DNA from 4 places in the Brenneria sp. L4-2C genome. Region 2 is predicted to be linked to each of the others. Evidence: predicted binding sites of a transcription regulator. Region 2 holds the regulator's gene; each other region holds the start of a gene.
The links. The regulator CRP, encoded in region 2, controls carbon source genes, mostly activating them, when cyclic AMP is high. The targets are predictions, from matches to a motif close to ATGTGANNNNNNTCACAT.
Positions count from the first base shown of each region.

Region 1: a site for CRP is predicted at 3,120-3,137, ahead of focA (formate transporter FocA). Genes of this name have one in related genera too.
Region 3: a site for CRP is predicted at 5,021-5,038, ahead of udp (uridine phosphorylase). Genes of this name have one in related genera too.
Region 4: a site for CRP is predicted at 2,679-2,696, ahead of cdd (cytidine deaminase). Genes of this name have one in related genera too.

Region 1 covers NZ_JBEIAC010000001.1:658,160-665,768, reverse strand. The annotation lists gene pflB (formate C-acetyltransferase) at 1-2,147, opposite strand, end outside; gene focA (formate transporter FocA) at 2,204-3,061, opposite strand; gene ycaO (30S ribosomal protein S12 methylthiotransferase accessory factor YcaO) at 3,510-5,273, opposite strand; gene serC (3-phosphoserine/phosphohydroxythreonine transaminase) at 5,524-6,609, shown strand; gene aroA (3-phosphoshikimate 1-carboxyvinyltransferase) at 6,892-7,609, shown strand, end outside.
Region 2 covers NZ_JBEIAC010000026.1:21,892-29,500, reverse strand. The annotation lists gene kefG (glutathione-regulated potassium-efflux system ancillary protein KefG) at 1-205, opposite strand, end outside; gene ABRZ26_RS22750 (ABC transporter ATP-binding protein) at 335-2,248, shown strand; gene ABRZ26_RS22745 (LysE family translocator) at 2,299-2,901, opposite strand; gene ABRZ26_RS22740 (YheU family protein) at 3,107-3,343, shown strand; gene ABRZ26_RS22735 (phosphoribulokinase) at 3,568-4,437, shown strand; gene ABRZ26_RS22730 (OsmC family protein) at 4,503-4,910, opposite strand; gene crp (cAMP-activated global transcriptional regulator CRP) at 5,230-5,862, shown strand; gene ppiA (peptidylprolyl isomerase A) at 6,034-6,603, opposite strand; gene cysG (siroheme synthase CysG) at 7,109-7,609, shown strand, end outside.
Region 3 covers NZ_JBEIAC010000013.1:37,795-45,403, reverse strand. The annotation lists gene ABRZ26_RS17330 (carboxylate/amino acid/amine transporter) at 1-750, shown strand, start outside; gene metR (HTH-type transcriptional regulator MetR) at 656-1,591, opposite strand; gene metE (5-methyltetrahydropteroyltriglutamate--homocysteine S-methyltransferase) at 1,695-3,959, shown strand; gene ABRZ26_RS17315 (dienelactone hydrolase family protein) at 4,003-4,830, opposite strand; gene udp (uridine phosphorylase) at 5,241-6,011, shown strand; gene ABRZ26_RS17305 (tyrosine-protein phosphatase) at 6,079-6,861, shown strand; gene ABRZ26_RS17300 (cupin domain-containing protein) at 7,014-7,364, opposite strand; gene lsrK (autoinducer-2 kinase) at 7,380-7,609, opposite strand, start outside.
Region 4 covers NZ_JBEIAC010000002.1:374,644-382,252, reverse strand. The annotation lists gene ABRZ26_RS05670 (NAD-dependent malic enzyme) at 1-1,483, opposite strand, end outside; gene cdd (cytidine deaminase) at 1,678-2,565, opposite strand; gene ABRZ26_RS05660 (CidB/LrgB family autolysis modulator) at 3,006-3,701, opposite strand; gene ABRZ26_RS05655 (CidA/LrgA family protein) at 3,701-4,108, opposite strand; gene bioA (adenosylmethionine--8-amino-7-oxononanoate transaminase) at 4,226-5,515, opposite strand; gene bioB (biotin synthase BioB) at 5,610-6,650, shown strand; gene bioF (8-amino-7-oxononanoate synthase) at 6,672-7,609, shown strand, end outside.

The DNA.
Region 1 (7,609 bases), on a different contig from region 2:
ATTTCGCGATTCATAACGTTGACGTTCAGATGCTGACCACCTTCAATATTGGCGGTTTCATGGTGGAAGTAACCATCCATCAGACCGGCAAGGTTGGCTTTACGCACATCGTCATCTTTACCCAGCGCATTCGGAACGATAGAGAAGGTATAAGAGATACCATCTTTCGCGTAGGCGAACGGCAGTTTGGCAACGGAAGTCAGAGAGGCGACAGCACCTTTCTGGTCACGGCCGTGCATTGGGTTGGCACCAGGTCCGAACGGCGCGCCGGCACGACGACCGTCAGGCGTATTACCGGTTTTCTTACCGTATACCACGTTGGAAGTGATGGTAAGAACAGACTGGGTCGGTACCGCGCCACGGTAAGTATGCAGCTTCTGAATTTTCTTCATGAAGCGTTCAACCAGGTCGCATGCCAGTTCATCAACGCGCGGGTCGTTGTTGCCGAACTGCGGGTATTCGCCTTCGATGTCAAAGTCGACAGCCAGGCCGTCTTCGTCACGGATAGGTTTAACTTTGGCGTATTTGATGGCGGACAGGGAGTCGGCGGCAACGGACAGACCGGCGATACCACAAGCCATGGTGCGATAGACGTCACGGTCATGCAGCGCCATCAGTACGGCTTCGTAGCTGTATTTGTCATGCATGTAGTGGATGACGTTCAGCGCGGTGACGTACTGTTTGGCCAGCCAATCCATGAAGTGGTCCATACGTTCCAGTACTTCGTCGAAGTCCAGGTATTCGCTCTTGATCGGTGCGGATTTCGGACCGACCTGCATCTTCATTTTTTCATCCACGCCGCCGTTGATGGCATACAGCATGGTTTTAGCCAGGTTGGCGCGGGCGCCGAAGAACTGCATTTGTTTACCCACAACCATCGGGCTCACGCAGCAGGCAATGGCGTAATCGTCGCTGTTGAAATCAGGACGCATCAGGTCATCGTTTTCATACTGCAATGAAGAAGTGTCGATGGACACTTTCGCCGCGAATTTTTTGAAGTTCAACGGCAGTTTTTCAGACCACAGAATGGTCATGTTCGGTTCCGGAGACGGCCCCATGGTGTACAGGGTGTTCAGGAAACGGAAGCTGTTTTTGGTAACCAGCGTACGGCCGTCCAGGCCCATACCGCCCAGGGATTCGGTCGCCCAAATCGGGTCGCCGGAGAACAGTTCGTCATATTCAGGCGTACGCAGGAAACGAACCATACGCAGCTTCATGACCAGGTGGTCAATCAGTTCCTGAGCTTGTTCTTCATTGATTTTGCCGGCGGCCAGATCGCGTTCGACGTAGATGTCCAGGAACGTAGAAACACGACCGAAGGACATGGCGGCGCCGTTTTGCGATTTCACCGCGGCCAGGTAGCCGAAGTAAGTCCACTGTACCGCTTCTTGCGCATTAGCGGCCGGACGAGAGATATCGCAGCCGTATTTGGCGGCCATTTCTTTCAGTTGACCAAGCGCGCGGTGTTGTTCGGCGATTTCTTCGCGCAGGCGGATAGTGCCTTCCAGATCTTCACCGTCTTCCAGTTTAGATTGCAGAGAGGTGAACTGGGCGAATTTATCTTTCATCAGGTAGTCGATACCGTACAGCGCAACGCGACGGTAGTCACCGATGATACGGCCGCGGCCGTAGGCATCCGGCAGACCGGTCAGCACGCCGGATTTACGGCAGCGCAGGATATCCGGCGTATAAACGTCGAATACGCCCTGGTTATGGGTTTTACGGTATTCGGTAAAGATTTTTTTCAACTGAGGGTCCAGTTCGCGGTTATACGCTTTACAGGAACCTTCAATCATTTTGATACCGCCGAATGGGATCAGCGCACGTTTCAACGGAGCATCGGTCTGAAGACCTACGATTTTTTCCAGGCTCTTGTTGATATAGCCGGCATCGTGAGAGGTGATGGTCGATGCCAGATTGGTATCGAAATCTACCGGCGCATGAGTGCGGTTTTCCAGCTTAACGCCTTCCATAACCTTATCCCACAGCGCAGTAGTCGCTGCTGTGGCGCCAGACAGGAAGGATTCGTCACCTTCATACGGCGTGTAGTTTTTCTGAATGAAGTCACGAACGTTAACTCCATCCTGCCATTCACCTTTGCTAAAGCCTTGCCATGCGTTGGCCAATTTTTCATTCAGATCGGTCATTTTACACCTACCTTTGATATGGATTTTTTAAATCCGACGTTGCGGCTGATTGCACGTTAGTGCTTGTCTCCGCCGCGCAAATAAATTACCCAGTATGTTAAACCTACTAAAAAGCCACCGCCAATAATGTTTCCTATGGTAACTGGAATCAGATTATCGTTAATAAAGTGGCTAATCGTTAAATGTTCAAACTGGGAGGGCGCCATTTCAATCGCCTGCCAGAATTCCGGCGTCGCGAAGTTTTTGATTACAATGCCCATTGGGATCATAAACATGTTGGCGATACTGTGTTCGAAACCACTGGCGACAAACATGCCGACCGGTAAAATCATCGCAAACATCTTGTCAGTCAGACTATGGCCGGAATAACTCATCCACACGGCCAGGCATACCATCAGGTTTGCTAAAATCCCCAGGCACAGAGCTTCGATAAATGTATGTTCAAGCTTGTGCTCGGCGGTTTGCAGAATATTGAGTCCCCATGCGCCATTGGCGACCATGTGCTCGCCGGAGAACCAAATCAGTGCGACAAAGAAAAGCGCGCCAACCAGGTTGCCGATATAAACATTGACCCAATTACAGGCTAGCTGTTTCCAGGTTATACGTCCACTGGCTTTGGCGATGACGGTCAGCACGGTGGAAGTGAATAAATCCGCGCCGCAAACGACGACCAGCATTAACCCCAGCGAGAAGCAAATACCACCGATGAGTTTGGCGATACCGAAGGGTATCGTGGCCGTGCCGGTGGTGGCGGTAATATAGAAGACGAATGCAATCGAGATAAAAACGCCCGCGGTGATTGCCAAATAAAACGTTACCCACGGTTTTTTTGTTGCTTTATAGACACCGGCGTCTTCAGCGACTTTCGCCATTGCTGCCGGTAATAGCAGAGTGAAGGGGTTGTCAGCTTTCACACTAACTCTCCTTAAAATTTATCAGCGTCGAGATACTAGCAAAGCGGTATAAAGCAAAATTTGACATGGATCATATTGCGCGAAACTAACCCGGGGGTATGGTGGTGCAATATTCGGGTTTTTCCTGTTATCTCATTGATTTTTATAATAAAAAATATTTTAAATATTATAAAATTATTTGAATTTCATGGGGCGCGCAGGCTGAATCATCGTTAATTAATATCATGCCTTGTAGAATTTAAGTGCGCTATTTTTGATGTAATTTAATCATTTTTTTACCATTTAGTAACAAGTGAGTTTTATTTTGTCCGCGTATCGGAACAGCATTATTTTCAAAGCACAATAACCCTTTCAATGAAGGGTTATTGTTGCGCTGATTCAGGAAAACGGCCTATCGTCCTGCGATCTTGAAAAATCGCCAGGCGAATAGACCTGGTGTCCGTCGATGCTATTTTGCCTGCCAGTCGCGGCTTTTCGCGCGTTGTAGCTTCTCATAGGCCGCCAACAATGCCTGATGAGCCGGTAGGGCGGTAAATGCGTCGTCGATGGCAAAGAGTCCGTAGAAACTTTGTTCGCCGGCGATTGCCGCGCTGGCGGCGTCTACCGCTTCACGCCCGTACATTTTGACGAAGGCGTCGTAATACTCGGCGGGATCGCGTTCCGGCTCCAGCGCCAGTTGCAAGAGCGTTTGCAAACAGCGGTAATAATTGCTGCGCTGCGGGTTGAAGACCGAACCGTTGAAATCCTGCGTCCATTCCGCCCAGGTCAACGCCTGTTCCAAATCGCCGCCTGCCAGCGCCAGCATCGATTTCAACTCGCCGATGCGCAACGTGAACCAGCCATTATCTTTACCGGTGGCGATGCCGAGCAGTTCGCGTACCCGCGTGAAATCATCAAAGCCTTCATCATCCAGTTGCTGCAACAGGGCAAGATACGCTTCTTTTTCCCACTGACTATCCGGTAACGCCAACAGCGTTTCGCGCAGATGCGCGCCCATACTGTTATTGGCTAACAGCAGATCTTCAGCAGGATAGATATCGGACATGCCGGGAACCAGAATACGGCAGGCGTAAACGGCGAGGTGCTGATAGTCGGCAATGTACACTTCTTTATCTTCCTGCCGGAAAATGGCCATCAGTGTGGCGAATTCCTCTTCCGTCGTACCGCTGAAGCTCCAGTCTACAAACGCATAATCAGCCTGACGCTTGAACATATCCCAGGAAATCAGACCGCTGGAGTCGATAAAGTGGGTTTCCAGATTGGCATGTTCCGCAACTTCGTCCACATCAAAAGTCGGCGGGGTGAAAACATCCAGATCTTTCAGCCCGCGGCCTTGCAGGAGTTCGGTTACCGTACGCTCCAGCGCTACGCCGAAATCCGGGTGCGCGCCGAATGAAGCGAAACAGGTGCCGTTCGCCGGATTAAACAGCACAACACAGATGACCGGATATCGACCGCCGAGAGAGGCATCGTAAGCGAAGATGGGAAAACCTTCTTCTTCCAGCGTGGCAATGGCTTCCACTACGCCCGGATAGCGATTCAACACCGCCTGCGGAATCTCCGGCAGACTGATTGATTCCGCGATAATCCGATTCTTGATACTGCGTTCAAATACTTCGGACAGCCCCTGGACGCGAGCCTCATTAGGCGTATTCCCCGCGGACATCCCGTTGGATACGTACAGATTGCCGATAATGTTCATGGGAATGTAGACCGCCTGCAAATCGGACTGGCGGATGAACGGCAGCGCGCAGATACCACGAGCGGCATTGCCTGATTGCAGATCGATCAAATCGCTGGCGGCGAGTTCTTTTTCCGCATCGTAAAATTCACGCAGGCGCGCATCCAGAATCCCGTCGGGCAGTGTGTCGTCCGCCGGAATGGGAAACCATTTTTCATTGGGATAATGCACGAAATCGCTTTGTGCGACGGCTTTGCCAAGATAGAAATCCGCAAAGAAATAGTTGGTCGACAAACGTTCAAAATACTCGCCCAGCGCCGAGGCCAGCGCGGCTTTTTTACTGGCGCCTTTGCCATTGGTGAAACAAAGCGGGCAATCACGATCGCGAATATGGACGGACCAGACGTTAGGAACAGGGTTTAACCATGAGGCTTCTTCGATGTTGAACCCCAGATTTTGCAGTTGTTGTTGAAAACGGGCGATGGAGTCTTCCAGGGCGGCGTCTTTGCCTGGGATGAAGGTTTGAGTCATGGTTTTCACTTTTGCAGGTTTGAATAAGAGGTGCATGATACGGGCTTTTCGGCGCAGACTCTATTCATTCTATAACAGCTTGATAACATGGGATGGGATGTCATCGCTCATCAGAGGTTTTGTGGAGCAAAACGCAATAAGCATTGCAGCCATGGGTGTCGAGTGATAAAACCGATAGCAGGGTAAAACAGTGCGTCTTGAACCACTGTGATAGAATAATCGCTGTTTTTTTTAGATGTGGTGAGGGGAAATGACTCAGGTTTTTAATTTTAGCGCCGGTCCAGCCATGCTGCCGGTTGAAGTATTACGTCGGGCTGAACAGGAACTGTGCAATTGGCATGGACTGGGTACATCGGTAATGGAAATCAGCCATCGCAGTAAAGAATTTATGCAGGTTGCCGCCGAGTCCGAGCAGGATCTGCGCGATTTACTGAAAATCCCTTCCAATTATAAAGTGCTTTTCTGTCACGGCGGCGCCCGCGCGCAGTTCGCAGCGGTACCGCTCAATCTGTTGGGCGATAAAACGCAGGCCGATTATATCGACGGCGGTTACTGGGCGCACAGCGCCGTTAAAGAAGCGGAAAAATACTGTACCCCGAATGTCGTGGATGTGAAAACGCGGGTGGACGGTTTACGCAGCGTAAAACCGATGAGCGAGTGGGTGCTGTCGGATGATTCCGCTTTTGTTCACTATTGCCCTAACGAAACCATTGACGGCCTGGCGATCGAAGAAGAGCCTGATTTCGGCGATAAAGTCGTGGTGGCCGACTTCTCTTCCAGTATTTTATCCCGTCCCATTGATGTCAGCCGCTATGGCGTGATCTATGCAGGCGCGCAGAAGAACGTGGGTCCGGCAGGGCTAACGCTGGTGATTGTCCGTGACGATTTACTGGGTAAAGCGCGCCGTGAGTTGCCCTCTATCCTTGATTATCAGATTCTGGCCGACAATGGTTCCATGTTTAACACGCCGCCGACCTTTGCCTGGTATCTGTCCGGCATGGTGTTTAAATGGCTGAAAGAACAGGGCGGCCTGGTTGAAATGGAAAAACGCAATCAGGACAAGGCAGACCTGCTTTATCGTGCGATTGATAACAGCAGCTTCTATAGCAATGATGTGGCCGTGACAAGCCGCTCCCGCATGAATGTGCCTTTCCTGCTGGCTAACGCCGAGCTGGACAAAGTCTTCCTTGAAGAAGCGCAGGCGGCCGGTCTGCACGCGTTGAAAGGACACCGTGCCGTCGGTGGGATGCGCGCATCTATCTATAACGCCATGCCGCTGGAAGGCGTTAAAGCGTTGACCGACTTTATGGCGGATTTCGAGCGCCGCCACGGCTGATGGCTGGCGGTAAAAAAGCGGTTATTGGCAATTGATACAGAAACCCCGGTATAACCGGGGTTTCTCAGACTGTTGACAAAGCCTATAATATGACATTGTCATCCTCCGCTACACGCAGTCATTCCCGCGGTAGTAGGCGGGAATCGCCTACTGAAACCGTAAACCTCCATTGGCTGATTCCCGCTTTCGCGGGAATGACGGGTTTGGAAAGGTTTGTCATCAACCACAGAAACCCCGGTATAACCGGGGTTTCTGTGTTCACGTTTGGAGAATAAGTTTCACATGCAGGAATCCCTGACCCTACAGCCGGTTAAATTAATTAACGGCACGATTAATCTCCCCGGTTCAAAAAGCGTGTCGAATCGTGCGCTTTTGCTGGCAGCCTTGTCTGAAGGGACAACGCGGCTGACGAATCTGCTCGATAGCGATGATGTCCGCCATATGCTGAATGCGCTCCAGACCTTGGGCGTGACTTATCACCTTTCCGCCAGCCGCACCCAGTGTGAAATCATTGGGTTAGGAGGCGCGTTGCGCGCGCAGAAACCGCTTGAACTGTTTCTGGGCAATGCCGGCACGGCCATGCGCCCGCTGGCTGCGGCGTTATGCCTGACCGAGGGCGATATTATTCTGACGGGAGAACCCCGGATGAAGGAGCGTCCGATCGGCCATCTGGTTGATTCCCTGCGTCAGGGCGGCGCGAAAGTGGATTACCTGGAGCAGGAAAATTATCCGCCTTTGCGCCTGCACGGCGGCTTTCAGGGCGGTGAAATCAGCGTTGACGGCAGCGTTTCCAGCCAGTTTTTGACCGCGTTATTGATGGCGGCGCCGTTGGCTCCTCAGGATAGCCATATTCGCATTCAGGGCGATTTGGTCTCCAAACCTTATATCGATATCACGCTGAACATGATGGAAACGTTTGGTGTGCAAGTGCGCAACGACAATTACCAGCAGTTCTACGTCTCCGGTCGTCAGCAATACCGTTCCCCCGGCGATTATCTGG
Region 2 (7,609 bases):
GGTGTTGAAACACAATGACCTGATGTTCGCGCAGCAACTGCTGCTCATGATAAATATCGATAAAAAAATCAGGATAATGCGCATACAGATCGTGTACGGTGACATTATCCAACTGTTGTGCCGGTTGCAGTAAAACCCGGTTTGCTACCGAATCTTGTGATTCCGGATGGGCATACAGCAGCAGAATCTTGGGTGGCTGCGACATCATTCCCCTCCAAAGCGTCGTCATGGTTGTCATTTTCCGCTACCATGCAGCGCTACGACTAAAAAGCAGGGCATAATCGCTCCTGATATCAAGTCAATAATTTAACATACTCTGAACATACGGCGCTTTATGATTGTTTTCTCCTCGCTGCAAATTCGACGTGGTGTACATGTTCTGCTGGATAACGCGACGGCGACCATTAACCCCGGCCAGAAAGTGGGGCTGGTGGGCAAGAACGGCTGTGGTAAATCTACCCTGTTGGCATTACTGAAAGGTGAAATCAGCGCCGACGGCGGCAGCGCCACGTTCCCGCAGGGATGGGCGCTGGCCTGGGTGAATCAGGAAACGCCGGCGCTGGACGTACCGGCGCTTGATTACGTCATTGATGGCGACCGGGAATTCCGCCAGCTTGAGACGGCGCTGCAACTCGCCAACGACGACAATGACGGCCATGCCATTGCGACGCTGCACGGCAAACTGGACGCCATTCAGGCCTGGACGATTCAGGCCAGAGCCGCCAGTTTACTTAACGGGCTCGGTTTCTCGCAGGATCAGTTACAGCAACCGGTCAGCGCCTTTTCCGGCGGCTGGCGCATGCGCCTCAATCTGGCTCAGGCGCTCATTTGCCGCTCCGATCTGCTGTTGCTCGACGAACCCACCAACCACCTCGATCTGGATGCGGTGATCTGGCTGGAGAAATGGCTGAAAAGCTATCCGGGGACGCTGGTGCTGATTTCGCACGACCGTGATTTTCTCGATCCCATCGTCAATAAGATTTTGCACATCGAGCAACAAACGCTTAACGAGTACACCGGCAATTACAGCTCTTTCGAACGGCAGCGGGCCACGCGGCTGGCGCAGCAGCAATCGCTGTATGAACATCAGCAGGAGCGGGTCGCACATCTGCAACATTACATCGACCGTTTCCGCGCCAAAGCGACCAAAGCCAAACAGGCGCAAAGCCGGATAAAAATGCTAGAGCGGATGGAAATGATTGCGCCGGCGCATGTGGACAACCCCTTCCGCTTCAGCTTCCGGGCGCCGGAGTCGCTGCCCAACCCCTTGCTGCGCATGGAGAAAGTCAGCGCCGGTTATGGCGACAAGCTGATTTTGGAATCGATCAAACTGAATCTGGTGCCGGGGTCGCGCATCGGCCTGCTGGGGCATAACGGCGCGGGGAAATCGACGCTGATCAAGCTGCTGGCGGGAACGCTGGAACCGATTCAGGGGGAAATCGGGCTGGCGAAAGGCGTGAAGCTGGGCTACTTCGCCCAGCATCAGTTGGAATTCCTGCGCGCCGATGAATCGCCCTTACAGCATATGGTGCGTCTGGCAGAACGGGAAACCGAGCAGCAACTGCGCGATTACCTCGGCGGCTTCGGTTTTCAGGGCGACAAAGTCACGGAAATCACCGAGCGTTTCTCCGGAGGAGAAAAAGCCCGGCTGGTGCTGGCGCTTGTCGTCTGGCAGCGCCCGAATCTGTTGCTGCTCGACGAACCCACCAACCACCTGGATCTCGATATGCGGCAGGCGCTGACGGAAGCGTTGATCGATTTCGAGGGCGCGCTGGTGGTGGTATCGCACGATCGGCACCTGATTCGCTCCACAACCGATGACCTCTATCTGGTTCACGATCGCAAGGTCGAGCCTTTCGACGGCGATCTGGAGGATTACCAGCAGTGGCTGACGGACAGACAGCGCCAGGACAGCGCCGCCGACGAAACGCCCAAAGAAAACGCCGCCAACAGCGCTCAGGCCAGAAAAGAGCAAAAGCGGCGGGAAGCCGAACTGAGAGCACAGACGCAACCGCTGCGCAAACAAATCGCCCGGCTCGAACAGCAGATGGAAAAACTGGGCGCGGCGCTGGAAGCCGTTGAGGCCAGGCTGGCGGATACCGGGCTTTACGATATCAGCCGTAAAGCCGAACTCACGGACTGCCTACAGCAGCAGATAAAGGCGAAAACGGATTTGGAAGAAACTGAAATGGCGTGGCTTGAGGCGCAGGAACAGCTAGAGCAAATGAATCAGCAGCTCTCGTCTTAGCCTTTCTCTGGCGCGGACCGATAGGCAGATTATCGGTCCGCGCCGAATGACTAATGCCAAATCAGCAAGACACAGGCGGCCGTCAGCAATCCCATCGAGACGTTGAAGATAATCCAGGCTTTTTTACTGCGCAACAAACGGCCGATCAGAGTGCCGAATCCGAGCCATATCGCGCCGGCGACCAGATTCACCAGTACGATGCCAAGACTTATCGCCGCCACCGAGTGATGATATTCCCTCCCCGGCAGGCTAAAGCTGGCTACCGCCCCCAACGCCATCAGCCAGGCTTTGGGATTGAGGAATTGCAGCAGCCACCCTTGATAAAACCGAATCGGCCGCGGCGGCGCGTCCAGGGTTTCCAGCTTTTCGTAGGCGGCGGTGGCGACTTTCCACGCCAGCCAAAGCAGATACAAGCTGCCAAGCACTTTCAGCATGAAATGCAAAGAGGGATAGATGAGGATCAGGCTGCCTACGCCAAATGCCACCAGCAATAAAATGCTCTGCATGCCAAACATGATGCCAATCATCAACCACAAAGAGCGGAAAAAACCAAAATTGGCGCCGGACGTGGTCAGCAACATATTGTTCGGGCCTGGCGTAATGGCGGCAACCCAGAGAAAACCTAACATCGACAGAAACAAGCTCAGTTCCATGTAACGGGTGCCCCTCACCCTGAAGCGTTTTTGCGGTATAGTTGGTCACGAATGCATTGTTAAGCGGCAGCATTGAAGCTAACAGTGTGATATTAATCGCACAAGTTCGGATACCAATATTTTTATTCATATTACGTATGACGCTTTCCGCCCGGCTTGAGAAGCGCATTCCAGCCTGGCTTACTCAATTTCTGGACAAACAATCGTGATTATTCCCTGGCAACAACTCGAACCCGAAACACTGGAAAATCTCATCGAATCTTTCGTTCTCCGGGAAGGAACGGATTACGGCGAGCAAGAACGGACGCTGCAACAGAAAGTCGCTGATGTGCGCCGGCAGTTGGAATCAGGCGAGGTCGTGCTGGTATGGTCTGAGTTGCATGAAACAATTAACATCATGCCGCGCCGTCAGTTTAATGCGGGCGGGCATCCCCCTCACTAAGCGCTGGCAAAGCACTAAAAGAAGATGTATCTGTATTACGGACCATGCTAACAACGATGAAAACAGCCTGAGGTTGACGACATTCCCTATCGCAGCCAGACCGAGATGAACCGCCGGGCGGCAGAGCGACAGATCCCGGCGGAGTTCGTCGCGGAGGTCGGCCCCGTCTGATACCTTTTCTTTTTTGATGGCGTATTCGCCACCATGACGGAGTAAATCGTCTTATGTCGCATAAGCATCCGATTATTGCCGTGACCGGCTCCAGCGGCGCGGGAACCACAACAACCAGTCTGGCCTTTCACAAGATCTTTCATCAACTGAACATGCGCCCCGCCCAGCTTGAAGGCGATAGCTTTCACCGTTATACCCGGCCGGAAATGGATATGGAAATTCGCAAGGCGCGAGATCTTGGCCGTCATATCAGCTATTTCGGCCCGGAGGCCAATGATTTCAGCCTGCTGGAGCAATCCTTCATCGAATATGGTCGGCACGGACGAGGGAAAACGCGTAAATATCTTCATACCTATGATGAAGCCATTCCCTACAATCAGGTACCCGGTACATTCACGCCGTGGGAACCCATGCCCGAACCGACCGACGTGCTGTTTTATGAAGGACTGCACGGCGGCGTGGTGACCGACCAGCACAACGTGGCGCAGCATGTCGACTTACTGGTCGGCGTGGTGCCTATCGTCAACCTGGAATGGATTCAAAAACTGATCCGTGATGTGAATGAACGCGGCCACTCGCGCGAAGCGGTCATGGATTCGGTCGTCCGTTCGATGGATGATTACATCTCTTACATTACGCCGCAGTTTTCACGAACCCATATCAACTTCCAGCGGGTTCCCACCGTGGACACCTCCAACCCCTTCGCGGCCAAATCCATCCCTTCGCTGGACGAGAGCTTTGTGGTGATCCATTTTCAGGGGCTGGACAATATTGATTATCCCTATCTGCTGGCGATGTTGCAGGGATCGTTTATTTCCCATATCAACACGCTGGTCGTGCCGGGCGGGAAGATGGGTCTGGCGATGGAATTAATTATGGCGCCATTGGTTCAGCGTTTGCTGGAAGGGAAGAAAATCGAATAGTCGCTCGAAAAAAAGCACGGCGGCAGAAACCAGGTCGCTACCGTGCCTGCTCCGGTTCAACGCGGTTATGCCAATTCCCGGACCTCATGGCTGTGGGTCACCTCTACCGCTTTAGCCAGCATCAGCGCCACGGAGCAATAGCGCTCCGCAGACAGCGCGACCGCGCGTTCTACGGCTTTCTCGGTCAACCCTTTGCCGGAGACGATAAAATGCAGGTTGATATGGGTAAACAGACGCGGCGCCTCCGCTTTCCGCTGCGACGTGAGTTTAACCTCGCAGTCGGCAACATCGTTGCGCCCTTTTTGCAATATGGACACCACATCAATCGCGCTGCATCCGCCCACCGACATCAATACCATTTCCATTGGACTTGGCGCTTTATCCCCCGAATTTCCATCCATTAAAATCTGATGTCCGGAAGATGATTCGCCAAGGAATGTTAAGCCTTCAACCCACTTCACTCGAGCCTGCATGGTACCCTCCGCTAAAAAATTTTTGAAAATTTATATCGTTACTGTACAAAATCATCTGATAACCAGAGCTTTATCATGCTGAAGTGAGACAACACAAGACACGTCCTTCAAGCTGTGTTAAAAACAAGAACAGTATCTGCCTTATTCTGGACAAACTCAGATGCCGGGGAGATGATGACGTCGCCAAATAAAGGCTCCAGTATATTCCCTGACGTCGTTCTGCCTACACTGAATTTGAACTTTTAACAGTAAATACGCCGTACAGGGAACTCTGAGCCCTGTGAATTGCGCAGTGACTGACAACAGAGGATGATATCGAATGGTTCTCGGCAAACCGCAAACAGACCCGACTCTTGAATGGTTCCTTTCTCATTGCCATATCCACAAGTACCCATCGAAGAGTACGCTTATTCACCAAGGTGAAAAAGCAGAGACGCTTTACTACATCGTGAAAGGCTCCGTCGCCGTGCTGATCAAAGATGAAGAAGGCAAGGAAATGATTCTTTCTTATCTGAATCAGGGCGATTTTATCGGCGAACTCGGCCTGTTTGAGGAAGGTCAGGAGCGCAGCGCCTGGGTGCGGGCGAAAACAGCGTGTGAAGTTGCTGAAATTTCTTATAAAAAATTCCGACAACTGATCCAGGTTAACCCCGATATCCTGATGCGCCTGTCGGCTCAGATGGCCAGCAGACTGCAAGTGACTTCAGAAAAAGTCGGCAATTTGGCTTTCCTCGACGTAACGGGGCGTATTGCTCAGACCTTGTTGAACCTGGCGAAACAACCGGATGCCATGACCCACCCGGACGGCATGCAAATAAAAATCACGCGTCAGGAAATCGGCCAGATTGTCGGCTGTTCACGCGAGACCGTAGGGCGGATACTTAAAATGTTAGAAGACCAAAATTTGATCTCCGCACATGGTAAAACCATTGTGGTTTACGGCACTCGCTAAACCACAATAATTACCCGACGACAAAAAAGCGTGAGAAAATCTCACGCTTTTTTTTATCCGATATATTTATCAACGATAATATTATTATTCAAAAATAAACAATCCCAATTCAATTGAGCGAATTTATCAAATCCGCTCAATATGAGAAGGGAGGCTGGTTCGGGAATCCAATCAGGGCAGGACTTTCGCTGACTGGATTACAATCGGTTTGGCGGGCACATTTTGATACGGGCCGACGTTTTCAGTCTGCACCTGGGCAATTTTATCCGCCACCTCCATGCCTTTGACTACCTTGCCGAACACCGCATAGCCGAAATCGCGCTGACCGTGATCGAGAAACGCATTGTCTGCCACGTTGATAAAGAATTGACTGGTGGCGCTGTCTTTTTCCGCCGTACGCGCCATCGAAATAGTGCCGCGCAGATTGCGTAACCCATTATCCGCTTCGTTAACGATCGCAGCGTTGGTCGCTTTCTGCTTCATATCGCTGGTGAAACCGCCCCCTTGAATCATGAAGCCGGGGATAACCCGATGAAACGTCGTCCCGTTATAAAAACCGCTATTAACGTACTCGACAAAATTCTTCACCGAAACCGGTGCTTTTTGATTATCCAACGCCAGTTCAATATTTCCTGCCGATGTGGTCAGTAAAACATGCGTGGTGCCGGAAGCAGCAAACGCTGGAGAAAAAGCAGTGAGTGATATAAAGGCTGCCGCCGCAACCAGAGTACGTTTGAGCATGAGAATTCCTTTTTGAAGAAATCGACTACAGAAAGCGTAGTGATTGTATGTATCCGCACTCCTTAGCGCCACCCATTTACTTTTTTTTACGTATGGCCGGCATACCGTAACCCATTGTTAAATACCGTGCGGCGTTATGCCGACCTTATCGCATGAGAAAGAAGCGGCATGTCTGCCGGTGATGTCGCCTGAACAGGTATTTCGAATAATAGAACGCCTTTCGGTTCAATCCGCGGCCATGCTGGGATACCGATACCAACGTCCAGTGAATTATTGGTCACCAGCCCATTGAAAAAACAGCAATTTCGCCTATATGATGGTCGCGGCCTGCAAAATGAGTCCCCACCCGCCGCAGATGAGGACATCCAGGTTAACAACGGCAGTGTGTCACTGAAACCTTATCCATCGCTGACGGCGGATAAACTATCACCATCGACATCGCTCCTCCGTATTCCGTCCCGACGGCAGGCGGTTTTATCAACCTAAATTTACCAAGAGGCACCACATGGATTTCCTGCCAATATTCTGTCAGTTACGCGATAAGCCTTGTTTATTGGTGGGCGGTGGAGAAGTGGCCGAACGTAAAGCCAGGTTATTATTGGATGCCGGCGCCATTCTTACGGTGAACGCCATCAGTTTCAACGAGAAATTTATCCGCTGGCAGGACCAAAAGCGGGTGACGCTGGCGCAGGGTTCCTTTGATCCCAAACTGTTAACCGGCACATGGCTGGTGATTGCCGCCACTGACGATCGTGAAACCAATCAACAAGTTTACGACTACGCCAGTCAGCAACAGATTTTCTGCAACAGCGTGGATGACGTTCAGAGCGCCAGCTTCATTATGCCTTCCATTATTGACCGTTCTCCCCTGATGGTCGCCGTATCGTCCGGAGGAAGCGCGCCGGTACTGGCGCGGATATTGCGTGAAAAACTGGAAAGCCTCCTGCCGCTGCATCTGGGTCAGTTGGCCGCCTTTGCCGGGAAACTGCGTCAACGCGTGCAAAAC
Region 3 (7,609 bases), on a different contig from region 2:
GGCTATGCGCCGCGGGTGATTTTACTCTATCTGCTGGTGGGCGCCTGTCAGTTGGGGATCATGTATCTGTTCGTTTTCCAGGCCTATCTCTACCTTACGGTGCCTGAATTTTTACTCTTCACGGTGATGACGCCGCTGTATGTCACGTTGATTTACGATCTGCTGCGAGGCGAGCGCCTGCGCTGGGGCTATATGTTCAGCGCGCTGCTGGCGGTGCTGGGCGCGGCGGTGATCCGCTACGACGAGGTCAGCACGCATTTTCTGTGGGGGCTGGTGCTGGTGCAGGCCGCCAATATTTTCTTCGCCATCGGCCAGGTCGGCTACAAGCGCCTGATGGAAGTGCATCCGATGCCGCAGCATACCGCCTTTTCGTGGTTCTATCTGGGGGCGCTGGCGGTTGCGGTGGTCGCGTGGCTGCTGTTCGGCAACGCCGAGAAACTACCTACCACCTCGTTGCAATGGGGCGTTCTGGTCTGGCTGGGCGTCGTCGCGTCGGGGCTGGGTTATTTTATGTGGAACTACGGCGCGACTCAGGTTGATGCCGGAACGCTGGGCATCATGAATAATTTCCACGTTCCTGCCGGGCTGCTGGTTAATCTGGCCATCTGGCAGGAAAAAGTGCATTGGCCGAGTTTCATCATCGGCGCGATGATCATTATGTCCTCACTGTGGGTACACCGGCACTGGGTCGTGAAGCGTCCCGTACAAACGGCAGATGCTCGCAAGCGTGCCGACGCGCCGAACGAATAAACGCGTCGATTACCGGTTGACGCTGCTCTCCGTCCCGCACGGCGGCGTACAACCGGCTCCACAACCCGTCTCCCAGCGTTTTTGTCACAATCAGCCCCTGACGTTCGAAACTTTCCACCACCCAGTGCGGCAGAGCGGCGATCCCCATGCGGGCGCTGACCATCTGGATCAGCAACAGCGTGTTATCGACGTTTTTCAGCGTCGGGCTGATGCCGGCGGGTTGCAGAAAATGACGCCAGATATCCAGCCGCTGGCGCTGCACCGGGTAAATCATCAACGTCTCCTCAGTTAAATCCTCCGGTTCAATGACCGCTTTTGCGACCAGCGGATGTTCAGGCGCCAGCACCAGCCTGACTTCAAAATCAAACAGCGGCGAATAGTGCAATCCGCTGCGCGGCAGGATATCGGATGTCATCACCAGATCCAGCTCGCCCTGCTGCAAAGCGGGCTGCGGATCAAAGGTGACGCCGGATTTAAAGTCCATCACCACCTGCGGCCAGTTTTGGTGGAACTCGTCCAGCGCCGGCGTCAGCCACTGAATACAGCTATGGCACTCAATCGCCAGACGCAGCGTCGCCTGGTGCGGTTCATTGCATGCCTGCAATGCCTGCTGGATTTGCGGCAAGACCTGCTCCGCCAGTTGCAACAGGATCTCTCCCTGCGGCGTAAAACGCAGCGGCTGACTTTTACGCACAAATAACCTGAACCCGAGACGCTGTTCCAGATCGCTGAACTGGTGCGACAACGCCGATTGGGTCTGATGCAGCGCGGCGGCGGCGGCGGCTAACGATCCCGTATTACGCAGCGCTTGCAACGTTCGCAGGTGTTTGAGTTCGATCATGAGAGTCCTTCACAGTGATAGTGAATAAATTGCGCTTGTGCCGAATACACTACCTGCGGATTATGGATGTGTAAACATCTGGACGGCTAAATAAGGGTTAACGATGACGATTTTAAATCACACGCTGGGTTTTCCACGAGTTGGACTGCGGCGCGAACTGAAAAAAGCGCAGGAAAGTTATTGGGCTGGTAATGCGACGCAGGAAGCGTTGCTGGCCGTTGGACGCGATCTTCGGGCGCGTCACTGGCAGCAACAAAAGGATGCGGGCGTCGATCTGCTGCCGGTGGGGGATTTCGCCTGGTACGATCATGTGCTGACCACCAGCCTGCTGCTGGGGAACGTGCCGGCCCGCCATCAGAATGCCGACGGCACGGTCGATCTGGACACGCTGTTTCGCATCGGCCGCGGCCGCGCGCCGACCGGCGAGCCTGCCGCCGCCGCCGAGATGACCAAATGGTTCAACACTAACTACCATTACATGGTGCCGGAATTTGTCAAAGGCCAGCAGTTCAAACTGACCTGGACGCAACTGCTGGACGAAGTAGACGAAGCGCTGGCGCTGGGCCACAAGGTGAAGCCGGTGCTGCTGGGGCCGGTTACCTACCTGTGGCTGGGTAAGGTCAAAGGCGAGTCGTTCGATCGCCTGTCGCTGTTGCCGGCTATTTTACCGGTTTATCAGCAGGTATTGGCTGAATTGGCTAAACGCGGCATTGAATGGGTACAGATTGATGAGCCGGCGCTGGCGCTGGAACTGCCGCCGGAATGGCTGGCCGCGTTCAAGCCGGCGTACGATGCGCTGCAAGGGCGGGTGAATGTGTTGCTGACCACCTATTTCGATAGCATCGGCCAGAACCTGGACACCATCAAAGCGCTGCCGGTACAGGGGCTGCACGTTGATTTGGTTCACGGTAAAGACGACGCGGCCGCGCTGCATGCGCAATTGCCGGCGGACTGGCTGCTGTCGCTGGGGGTGATTAACGGGCGCAACGTCTGGCGCGCCGACCTGAGCCAGTGGTTTGAACGTCTGCAACCGCTGGCGGGCAAACGAAATCTGTGGCTGGGAAGCTCCTGCTCGCTGCTGCACAGCCCGATCGATTTAAGCGTCGAAACGCGGCTGGACGATGAGGTGAAAAGCTGGTTTGCCTTCGCCATTCAGAAATGCGCGGAGCTGTCTCTGCTCTCCCAGGCGCTGAACAGCGGCGATGGTCGGGCGCTGGAGGCGTACAGCGCGCCGATTCGCGCCCGTCGTACGTCCTCCCGCGTCAACAACCCGGCGGTGGCTCAGCGTCTGGCGGCCATCACTGCGCAGGATAGTCAGCGTCAGAGCCCTTACCCGCAGCGCGCGGCGGCTCAGCGCGCGCGCTTCAAGCTGCCGGCATGGCCGACCACCACTATCGGTTCGTTCCCGCAAACCACGGAAATTCGCGGCCTGCGGCTGGACTTCAAGCAAGGGCGTCTGGACGGCAACAACTATCGTACCGGTATCGCCGAGCACATTAAGCAAGCGGTGATCGAGCAGGAACGTCTGGGGCTGGACGTGCTGGTGCATGGCGAAGCCGAGCGTAACGATATGGTGGAATACTTCGGCGAGCATCTGGACGGTTTCGTCTTTACCCAGAATGGCTGGGTGCAGAGCTATGGTTCCCGCTGCGTCAAGCCGCCGGTGATTATCGGCGACATCAGCCGCCCGCAGGCCATTACCGTTGAGTGGGCGAAATATGCGCAATCCCTGACCGACAAGCCGATGAAAGGGATGCTGACCGGCCCGGTCACCATTCTGTGCTGGTCGTTCCCGCGCGAAGACGTAACGCGTGAAACCATCGCCAAGCAGATTGCGCTGGCGCTGCGCGACGAAGTGGCCGATTTGGAAAAAGCCGGTATCGGCATCATCCAGATCGATGAGCCCGCTCTGCGTGAAGGCCTGCCGCTGCATCGCTCCGACTGGGATGCCTATCTGGCCTGGGCGGTAGAGGCGTTTCGTCTGAACGCGGCCGTGGCGCAAGACGATACGCAGATCCACACCCATATGTGTTACTGCGAGTTCAACGACATTATGGATTCCATCGCCGCGCTGGACGCCGATGTGATCACCATCGAAACCTCGCGTTCCGATATGGAACTGCTGGAGTCGTTTGAAGAGTTTGAGTATCCGAACGAAATCGGCCCGGGCGTCTATGATATCCACTCGCCGAACGTCCCGAGCGTGGAGTGGATCGAAGCGCTGCTGAAGAAAGCGGCGCAGCGTATCCCGGCGCAACGTCTGTGGGTTAACCCGGACTGCGGTCTGAAAACCCGCGGCTGGCCGGAAACCCGTCAGGCGCTGGCCAATCTGGTTCAGGCGGCGCGCCGTCTGCGCGAAGCGCAGTAAGTATCGAAGCGCACAGGGAGGCGAAAGCCTCCCTGACCTAAACTCAGCCTATCCCGTATTTCTTAAACCACGCCAGCATCCGCTGCCAGCCGTCCTGAGCCGATTCGGCATGATAACTGGGGCGATAATCGGCATGGAAAGCATGTCCCGCATCCGGGTAGACGATGATCTCCGCGTTGGCATTGCCGGCCCGCAGCGCCTGGCGCATTTTATCTATCTGCTCCGGCGGAATACTGTCGTCCCGGGCGCCGTACAATCCGAGTACCGGCGCGTTGAGCGATGTGGCGACGTCAAGCGGGTGCGTGGGGGTATTTATCGTCTTGGGCGCGGTGAATTTTCCGTACCAGGCGACCGCGGCTTTCAACTGCGGATTATGGGCGGCATACAGCCAGCTGATTCGTCCCCCCCAGCAGAAGCCGGTAATGGCGAGTTTATTGGCATCCCCGCCGTGTTTGATGGCCCAGTTCGCCGTATGGTCCAGATCCGATAACACCTGCGCATCCGGCACGTTGCCGACCAGTTCGCTGAGAATTCGCTGAATATCCTGATATTGATGGGGATCGCCCTGACGGAAATAGAGTTCGGGCGCGATGGCCAAATAGCCTTGCTTAGCCAGTCTGCGGCACAGATCCTGGATATAGTGGTGAACGCCGAAAATTTCCTGCACCACCAATACCACGGGAAAGGGTTCGTTTTGCGCGGCGGGCTTGGCGAAATAGGCCGGCAACAGCTCCCCTTGCGACGGGACCGTCGTTTCACTGGCGATGATCCCGGCAGTATCCGTATTGATGGTTGAAGACGTCTGCGCGCTGACCGCCGAAGTCAATTCCCGCGGCATCTGTCTGAGAACGGTTTGCTCATCGGTATTCATGGCGTTTTCCCCTTTGGGTGCGTTCAATTCATAGTGATGTCAGGTTTCGCGTCTATGACAAAGAGTATCAACGATTGAAGAATCTACAATAAACAGGCTGAATAACCGTCAGGAGAGGAATGAAGGACGGCGCGAATGTTTTGGTCATTGAGGCTATCGATTGGCGGATGCGGCGCTGAAGCTCTTTAATTGGTGATATGTGTCACATATTTAATGTATTACTGGCCTTTATTTCTTTTTTATTGGTGATTATGGTCACAAAAATAGCCATGGCAATACGATAGAGTCTTGGCGATGGTGGACTATTTTCGCCCGTCATCTTCCTGAGGCCGCTGTTATACAACGTTTAAAAATGTGCCCGGTGTTTTTTTCTTTCTCTGATTACTCAACTCATTGCCTGGGAGGCATGTATGTCTACATCTGATGTATTCCATCTCGGCCTGACGAAGCCGGATTTACAGGGTGCGACGCTGGCGATTGTACCCGGCGATCCGGCGCGTGTCGAAAAAATAGCCCGACTGATGGAGAATCCGGCGCATCTGGCGTCGCATCGTGAATTTACCTCCTGGCGCGCCGAATTGGACGGCAAGGCGGTTATCGTCTGTTCCACCGGTATCGGCGGGCCGTCAACGTCGATAGCGGTAGAAGAGTTGGCCCAACTGGGTATTCGCACTTTTCTGCGGGTAGGTACGACCGGCGCGATTCAGCCGGACATCAATGTGGGCGATGTGCTGGTCACCACGGCGGCGGTGCGCCTCGACGGCGCGAGTCTGCACTTTGCGCCGATGGAGTTCCCGGCGGTAGCCGATTTTGCCTGTACCACCGCGCTGGTCGAGGCGGCGAAGGCGGCGGATGCGGCGCTTCATATCGGCGTGACCGCGTCATCCGATACGTTTTATCCCGGACAAGAGCGCTATGATACGTTTTCCGGCCGTGTGGTACGCCGTTTTCAGGGTTCCATGGCAGAGTGGCAAAGCATGGGCGTACTGAATTATGAAATGGAGTCGGCCACCTTGTTGACCATGTGCGCCAGCCAGGGGCTGCGCGCCGGGATGATAGCCGGGGTTATCGTCAATCGCACCCAGCAGGAAATTCCCGATGTCGAAACCATGAAACAGGCGGAAACGACGGTCGTTAAGGTACTGCTGGACGCTACGCGACGGCTGCTGGCCGGCGCATAGGCTTTACATCGGTCTGATGGGCGTATTTCAGGCCGGCTCTTTATCGATGACAATCGCAAGGAGATGTATGACCGAACCTACGTTACTCCATCCTTCACTGGTTCCGCTGGATGGCGGGATTAACTTCCGCGATCTGGGCGGGAACCGCGCGGCGGACGGACGCCTTATTCGTCACGGAAAATTGTTCCGCTCCGGTTCGCTGGATCGGTTAAGTCCGGCGGACTGCCAACGTCTGGCCGGGGTGCCGGTTTCACAGGTGGTTGACTACCGGGATGATGATGAAATCGCGCTAAAGCCCGATATTCTGTGGCCCGGCGCCCACTATCACGCTTTCCCGGCGAACCCGCTGCGCCATGAAGTCACGGCGAATCTGGATTCGCTCGGCTCCGAGGTGCTGGCGGCTTTTGATTCGCGCGCATTTATGCTGAAGCTCTATAGCCTGTTGCCGTTCGATAATTCCGCCTATCGCCAATTGGTATCGCTTCTGCTTCAGGACGACGACGGCGCGCTGGTGCAGCACTGCGCCGTGGGTAAAGATCGTACCGGGATGGGGTCGGCTCTGGTGATGTTCGCCCTGGGCGCGGACGAGCAAACGGTGATTGAAGATTACCTGTTGACCGAAACCACGCTGACGCCGTTTCGCCAGCAGTTGCTGACCCGTCTGTCAACCACGCTCAATGAGAAGGCGCTGACGCAGTTCTCCTACGTGCTGTCGGTACAGGAGGAGTTCATCGCGACGGCATTGCGGGCGATTAATGAACGCTATGGTTCGGTCGATGGCTGGCTGGAAAACGAGTACGGGCTGGACGAGCGCGCCCGCCGCCGCCTACAGGACAAGTATCTGGCTTGATGCCGGCCCTTGGCGCTAATCCTATGCGTAAAAAGAGGGATATTAAAATCATCTCCGTTCGCTTTAGCGCCGACCTTACCGGGTTGTAAGCGATAATATCCCCAGGATTTCTGCCACACGCCCCGATAGCCATATCGGTTTAGGGGCGTGTTTTAATAGGCTTCTGGTTCTGCGGGATGGCTATCGCTTGCCAGATGAGGTGATTTTACAAAAACGCCCTTCCATGGCTGTGTTCCATGATTGATCAGAAAATGCGCTTCTCCCGGATCGCACTGGAGCACATCCCCTTCGCGCAAAATGTGCATTTGGCCTTCAAGAAACAAACAGACTTCCCCGGATAGCGTATAGAACACTTCACAGGCCTGTTTATGCCGGTGATTCCTGAATGACTGTCCTGGTTGCAGAACCACAACGCCCATATCGCAGAACGGACCCCGAATCAGATATTTTGGTCCGTTGTCACCAAAACGATAGTCATGTGCTGTTTCCGTTGTCTTAATCATATTCCGTCCTTCCTTTCAAAGCCCTGGCGCTTTCCAGAGAGAAGTGGTGAGGCCGTGATCGACCAGCCCCCGTTGCTCCTTATAAACCGCCAACCATTTCTGGCGCGCCAGCAGGTAAATATCGCTGTTGGCAGGGTCGGGCTGATGCATTCTGTCCCAGCGCACCAGGCGTTCCCCCGTTTCGGCCAGCGAGTCGTAAATTCCCGCGCCAACGCCTGCTGCAATGGCGCATCCAAGCGCGGTGG
Region 4 (7,609 bases), on a different contig from region 2:
CCAACGCGCGGCTTGCCGCCATCAGCATGCCGTCGGTAATGCGTTTCGCGCCCGATGCCAGCACGCCTAAACCAATACCGGGGAAGATAAAGGAGTTATTGCACTGGGCGATCGGATAAACCTTATCCTGGAACTGCACCGGCTCGAACGGGCTGCCGGTGGCCACCAGCGCCGCGCCTTCCGTCCAGCGGATGATATCTTCCGGGCGGGCTTCGACGCGAGACGTCGGATTGGATAGCGGCATCACGATGGGACGCGCGCAGTGGCTGTGCATCTCACGAATGATTTCTTCAGTAAACAGGCCCGGCTGGCCGGAAACGCCGATCATAATGGTCGGCTTGGCGTTACGCACCACTTCCAGCAGAGAGATCGCGTCGCTGGTCACGTCCCAGCGGGTCAAGGATTCGCTTTTCTGCACCAGCTTACTTTGGAAGTCGAGCAGGTTCGGCAGTTTGTCGGTCAACAGGCCGAAACGATCAACCATAAAGACGCGGGCGCGAGCTTCTTCCTCGCTCAGGCCTTCGGATTTCATCTGGGCGATGATTTGTTCCGCGATACCGCACCCGGCCGAGCCCGCGCCGAGGAACACCACGGTTTGGTCGCGCAACTGGCTGCCGGCGGCGCGGCTGGCGGCAATCAGACTGCCCAGCGTCACGGCGGCGGTACCCTGAATATCGTCGTTGAAGCTACAGATTTCATCACGGTAGCGATTCAGCAGCGGGGTGGCGTTTTTCTGGGCGAAATCTTCAAACTGCAACAGGACATTCGGCCAGCGGCGTTTTACCGCCTGAATAAACTCATCGACGAATTCGTAATATTCGTCGCCGGTGATGCGAGGATGGCGCCAGCCCATATACAGCGGATCGTTCAGGCGCTGCGGATTGTTGGTGCCGACGTCCAACACCACCGGCAGGGTATATGCCGGGCTGATGCCGCCGCAGGCGGTATACAACGAGAGCTTGCCGATGGGAATGCCCATGCCGCCGATGCCCTGATCGCCCAGACCCAGAATACGCTCGCCGTCGGTAACCACGATGACTTTGACATTCTGTTTGGTGGCGTTTTGCAGCATATCGTCGATATTGGCACGGTTCGGATATGCGATAAACAAGCCGCGCGCCCGACGGTAGATATCGGAGAAGTGCTCGCAGGCTTCACCCACGGTCGGGGTGTAGATAATCGGCATCAGCTCGCTGAGGTGGGCGTCCAGCAGGCGATAGAACAGGGTTTCATTGGTATCCTGTATGTTGCGCAGGTAGACGTGCTTTTCAATGTCGTTTTTGAACTCCCGACATTGACGCCAGGCGCGTTCAGCCTGTTCTTCAATGGTTTCGACGGCTTCCGGTAATAAACCGTGCAGATTAAAGTTGGCGCGTTCTTCTTCTGTAAATGCGCTGCCTTTATTTAGCAAGGGAAATTCAAGAAGTATGGGGCCAGCATAGGGGATGTAGAGGGGGCGGGTACTTTCGTATTCTAATTCCATGTCTTTTATACTCTTTGGGTAACAGAAACGAATTCAGTGATAGGGCAAAACTTAAGGTATTGCCGATCTTAAATTACCCACAAAATATGTACAGAAAATGTTAATTAAAATAGTTACATATAACTTGCAATAAAAAATAAAAACAGGCTGTATCGATTCAACTACAGTTAATTAACATTGCTCGTCCCGCCTGGCTAATCGAGCAAGCGTAATGCGACGTTTTTACAGCCGAGTTCGTTCAAGATGAATCTGGACGTTTCCCATTGGCTGATGGCGGCGTGACGGCGTTCGACAATCACTGCCCGCTCTATTTCCGTGTGCTTTTCGCCAGCCAGATTCAGCAGGTTAAGCGCCACCTGCAAGGGCGGCAGACTGGGGTTGAATGCCGCATTTTCGGCATAGCGGCCGGTATAGAGATGGCCGCCGGCGGTTTGCAGGGCGACGCCGCTGATTGCCTGACTATAGGGCGCGTGGCTGCGATTGGCGGCGTCCAGCGCGGCAAGCGTCAGAGCGTCGTCATCCGCCAGCGTATAGGCGTGGCGGGCGCCATCCATTAACCGCGCGGCGATATCCAGATCCGCAGGGCCAAACGAGTCAGGCAGATAATGACTGAGCGCGGCGGGCTGCCGGCCCGGTAATTGAATACGCAGCGCGGAAGCGGTGTTCAGTTCATTCATAAACTGTCGGCAATGGCCGCACGGCGTGTAGTTCACCGTCACCGATTTCAACCCCGGTTCATTGCGCAGCCAGGCGTGGCTGATGGCGCTTTGTTCGGCATGCACCGTCTGCTGTAATTGCCCCCCGGTGAATTCCATATTGGCGCCGAAATAAAAGTTGCCGCTGACGCCCTGGGCGAGCGCGCCCACCTGAAAATGAGAAATCGGCGTCAGCGCGCAGGCGGCAGCCAGCGGCAACAGTTCAAAGGCCAATGCGTCGCTATCGAGTTGGGCGCTATCGCGCAAGATCCTCACGTCATCCGCGCTCAACATAGCGGCAAAGTTCTGCCGGTCCAACATCGGTTTCAGCGCGGATTGCAACCGGGCCGGCAACTGTTGAAAAGCATCGTTAAATCGTGGGTGCATATCGGCCTGCCTTTTTGACCCCGTCAGTGAATACCATAATAGGCAATGGATAGGGTGCTAATGGTGATAGTTGTCATATTATCAATGTAATCAATGAAATTGATAATATTAAAATGTGATGAAAATCACTATTTAATCGAGGTGCAAAAGTATTCCCATAGCGGGAATACTCAGACAGTTGACAAACCTATCTACCGAACCAGAACGGTGAGAATGGAATAGAAGAGTAAAGCGTCCGCGCCAGGGACGGCGCGGTTCGAGCTTACAGGGACGTACTCGCAGCGTCTTTACGAGCTATCCATTTTCACCGCTCGACACACTTTGTCATCAACCACAGTATTCCCATAGCGGGAATACTGCATCAGGCGAATTCGGTATGGCTTCACGGGCCAAAGGATGCTGTCCTTTGGCCCGTGAAGAAAGCGGCGTAAGCGGGGGACTTATTTAAAGAATGCGAGCAGGACAGGGAAAATAAACGGCGCGAGCAGCGAGGTCATGATCCCGCAGATAACCAACGCCAGCGAACTGAACGCGCCTTCCTGAAAATCAACCTCGGCGCAGCGGGCGGTACCCAGGGCATGTGAGGCGGTACCCATCGACAGACCGCGCGCGGCTTTGGTTTTTATGCCGACGCGATCGAACATGCCGTGTCCGACGACGGCGCCCACGATACCGACGAAAATCACGCAAACGGCGCTAATCGCCGGAATGCCGCCGATTGAGCTGGCGACCGCCATCGCAATCGGCGTCGTCACGGATTTCGGCAGCACCGACGCGGCGATTTCATTTGACGCGCCCAGCCACAATGCGACCAGCGTGCCGGAAACGATCGCCGCGATGCTGCCGATAAAGCAGACGCTGATAATGGATTTCCAGCGCGCCCGGATTTGATGAAGCTGTTCATACAATGGAAAAGCCAGCGCGACGACGGCCGGTTGCAGCAAGTTGTTGAGCACTTCGCTGCCCTTGAAATAGTGGTCATAAGGGATGTTCAGCAGCAGCAACAAAGGAATAATAATCGCCATCGACACCAGCAGGGGATTCAGCAACGAGATTTTCGTCCAGGCGGCCAGCTTGCGGGCGGCAAAAAAGACCAGCAGCGTGAGCGGCAAAGACCACCATATATAAGCAAGCATTATCCTTTGTCCTTAGGCAGTTCGGTTTCGCCGCCGATAGCGTGTTCACGCTGCATAAGCTGCGTACTGAAACCGACGACGAGCATGACGAAAAAGGTGCTGGTCAGACAGGAGATGACAATCGGGCCGAACTGTTGGCTCAGCAGGTCGTAATAATTCATCACGCCCACGCCGATCGGCACAAACAACATGGCCATATGGCGAATAAACAGATGGCAACCGGGTCTGACCCAGTCAGGCGGCAGGATCTGCGAGGCAAGCAGAGAGAATAAAATCAGCATACCGATGATGCTGCCCGGAATGACGATGGGAAGTAACGCGGATATCGCATTGCCTGCGAACAGACAGAGATAAATCAATGCGAAAGCGCGTAAATACTGCCAACAAAGGGTGATGGTATTACGCATGGAAAAGTCCTGATTAACTGATGGGGCAATCATAGCGCTAATGGAATTAGTGTGCCACCGCTCACAAGTTTTCCTTCCTCACTAATTTGCTGACCGCGTTAAATTGCAATGTTTGTCTCAATCGTTAAATAAACGCCGATCAGATACGGCTTCCCCGACGGCATTGATCAACTGCTGCAACTGCGCCGGTTGAATAATAAAGGGCGGCATCAGATAAATGAGTTTGCCGAATGGGCGAATCCAGACGCCGCGTTCAACAAAAAAGTGTTGTAGCCGCGCCATATTGACCGGGTGCCGCATTTCCAGCACGCCAATGGCCCCCAGCACCCTGACATCCGCCACCGTCCGCTCGGCGCTTAACGGCGTCAGCCCCTGCCGTAATTGTTGTTCGATGGCCGCCACCTGCCGCGGCCAGCGGTTCTCCGCCAGCAGCGACAAACTGGCGTTGGCCGCCGCGCAGGCCAGCGAATTGCCCATAAAGGTCGGGCCGTGCATAAAACAGCCTGCCGCGCCGTTACTGATGGTTTCCGCCACCTGCCGGGTGGTCAGCGTGGCGGCAAGCGTCAGATAACCGCCGGTCAGCGCTTTCCCCACGCACATGATATCCGGCGCGATACCCGCGTGTTCGCAGGCAAACAGTTTGCCGGTGCGGCCGAAGCCGGTGGCTATCTCATCGGCAATCAGCAACAGGTTGTGCCGGTCGCAAAGTTCTCGCACCCGCTGAAGATAACGCGGATGATAAAAGCGCATGCCGCCGGCGCCTTGGACGATCGGCTCCAGCACAATCGCCGCTATCTGTTGTCCATGTTCCGCCAGCAGCGCTTGCAGCGGCGCGATATCCTCTTCATGCCAGTCGCCGTCGAACCGGCACTGCGGCGCATCGGCGAACAGATGGTCAGGCAGATAGCCCTGATACAGGCTGTGCATCGAATTCTGCGGGTCGCAGACCGACATCGCGCCGAAGGTATCGCCGTGGTAGCCGTGGCGCAGCGTAAGGAAACGCTGGCGCCGCTCCCCGCGCGCCTGCCAGTATTGCAGCGCCATTTTCAGCGCCACCTCGACGGCGACCGAGCCGGAGTCCGCCAGAAACACGCACTCCAGCGCGTCCGGCGTGATGGCCACCAGCCGGCGACAGAGCGCCACCGCCTGCGGGTGGGTGATGCCGCCGAACATGACGTGCGACATCTGCGCCATCTGCTGCTGTAGCGCCTGATTGATGACCGGATGGTTATAACCGTGGATCGCCGCCCACCAGGAGGACATGCCGTCGATCAGGCGGCGTCCGTCATCAAGCTGAAGCTCGGCGCCGTTAGCCGCAACCACCGGATAACAGGGCAACGGCTGGGTCATTGAGGTGTAAGGGTGCCAGATATGGCGCTGATCGAAGGCGAGGTCTTCCGGGGTCATCATGCTATACGTAAACTAAAATGTTATTGAGTTGGTTGACAGTATAAAGGGTTAATTTAAACTGGCGAAGTGTTTTTATTTTGGAGATGCCGACATGGCTGACCGCATTCACTGGACGCTTGAGCAAGCGCAGACCCTCTTTGATAAACCTTTTCTTGAACTGATGTTCGAAGCCCAACAGATTCACCGCCGGCATTTTGATCCCCGGCAGGTGCAGGTGAGCACGCTGTTGTCGATTAAGACCGGCGCCTGTCCCGAAGACTGTAAATATTGCCCGCAAAGCTCCCGCTATCGCACGGGAATTGAAACCGAACGGCTGATGCAGGTGGAGCAGGTTCTGGAATCGGCGCGTCAGGCGAAAGCGGCCGGCTCGACCCGTTTCTGCATGGGCGCCGCCTGGAAGAATCCGCATGAGCGCGATATGCCGTATCTGGAAAAAATGGTGCAAGGCGTGAAAGAACTGGGCATGGAAACCTGCATGACGCTGGGTACCCTGAACGGCGAACAGGCCGAGCGTTTGGCGTCGGCGGGGCTGGATTTTTATAATCATAATCTGGATACCTCGCCGGAATTTTACGGCAGCATCATCACCACCCGTAGCTATCAGGAACGTCTGGATACGCTGGATAAGGTGCGTAACGCCGGTATCAAAGTGTGCTCCGGCGGCATTGTCGGTCTGGGAGAAACGGTGCGCGATCGCGCGGGATTGCTGGTGCAACTGGCTAATTTACCCAAACCGCCGGAAAGCGTGCCGATCAATATGCTGGTCAAGGTAAAAGGCACGCCGCTGGCGGATAACGACGATGTCGATCCCTTTGATTTCATCCGCACCATCGCCGTGGCGCGCATCATGATGCCGACGTCGTACGTGCGCTTGTCCGCCGGACGCGAGCAGATGAATGAGCAGACGCAGGCGATGTGCTTTATGGCCGGCGCCAACTCCATTTTCTATGGCTGCAAACTTCTCACTACGCCGAATCCCAAAGAAGATAAGGATCTGATGCTGTTTCGCAAACTGGGTCTGAATCCGCAGCAGACCGAGACCGAATACGGCGATAACCAGCAACAGCAACGGCTGACGCAGCAGTTGACCACGCATGCCGACACGGAGCAGTTCTACAATGCGGCCGTATAACAACGGTCGGCGGGCGGATTCATGAGCTGGCAGCAGCGTATCGCGCTGGCGCTGGAAAAGCGGCGCCAGGATGACGCCTACCGTACGCGTCAGGCGAATCAGGGCGGCAATGGCCGTTGGCTGGCGCAAGGCGGGCGGCGTTACCTCAACTTCTCCAGCAATGATTATCTGGGGTTGAGCGGTCATCCCGATATTATCCGGGCCTGGCAGCAGGGCGCGGCGCGCTATGGCGTCGGCAGCGGCGGCTCCGGCCACGTCACCGGCTATACCGACGCCCATGCGCGGCTGGAACAACAGTTAGCCGACTGGCTGGGCTATCCGCGCGCGCTGTTGTTTATTTCCGGCTATGCGGCCAACCAGGCGGTCGTGGCCGCGTTAACGCAGGCGGGCGACCATATTCTGGCCGATAAGCTGAGCCATGCTTCCCTGCTGGAGGCGGCGGCGCACTCGCCGGCCACGTTACGGCGCTTCGCCCACAACGATGATGAGTCCCTGCGCCGACTGTTGGCAAAGCCCGCCGACGGGCAAACGCTGGCGGTGACCGAAGGGATATTCAGCATGGACGGCGACGCCGCGCCGCTGCCGCAACTGCATGCGTTATGCCGTGAACGAGGCGCATGGCTGATGGTGGATGATGCGCACGGCATCGGCGTGCTGGGCGATGAGGGCCGGGGCAGTTGCTGGCGGCAGGGCATTCAGCCCGAGCTGCTGATCGTCACCTTCGGCAAGGCCTTTGGCGTCAGCGGCGCGGCCGTGTTATGCGCGCAGCCGCTGGCGGAATACTTCTTACAATTCGCCCGCCATTTGATTTACAGCACCGCCATGCCCGCCGCGCAGGCCTGCGCGCTGAGCGCCGCGCTGGATTGTATCCGGCAGGGCGACGCGCTGCGTGCGGCGTTACGGCGCAATATCGCGCTATTTCGCGCCGGGTGCGACGGCGAGTCGCACCGGTTGATGAA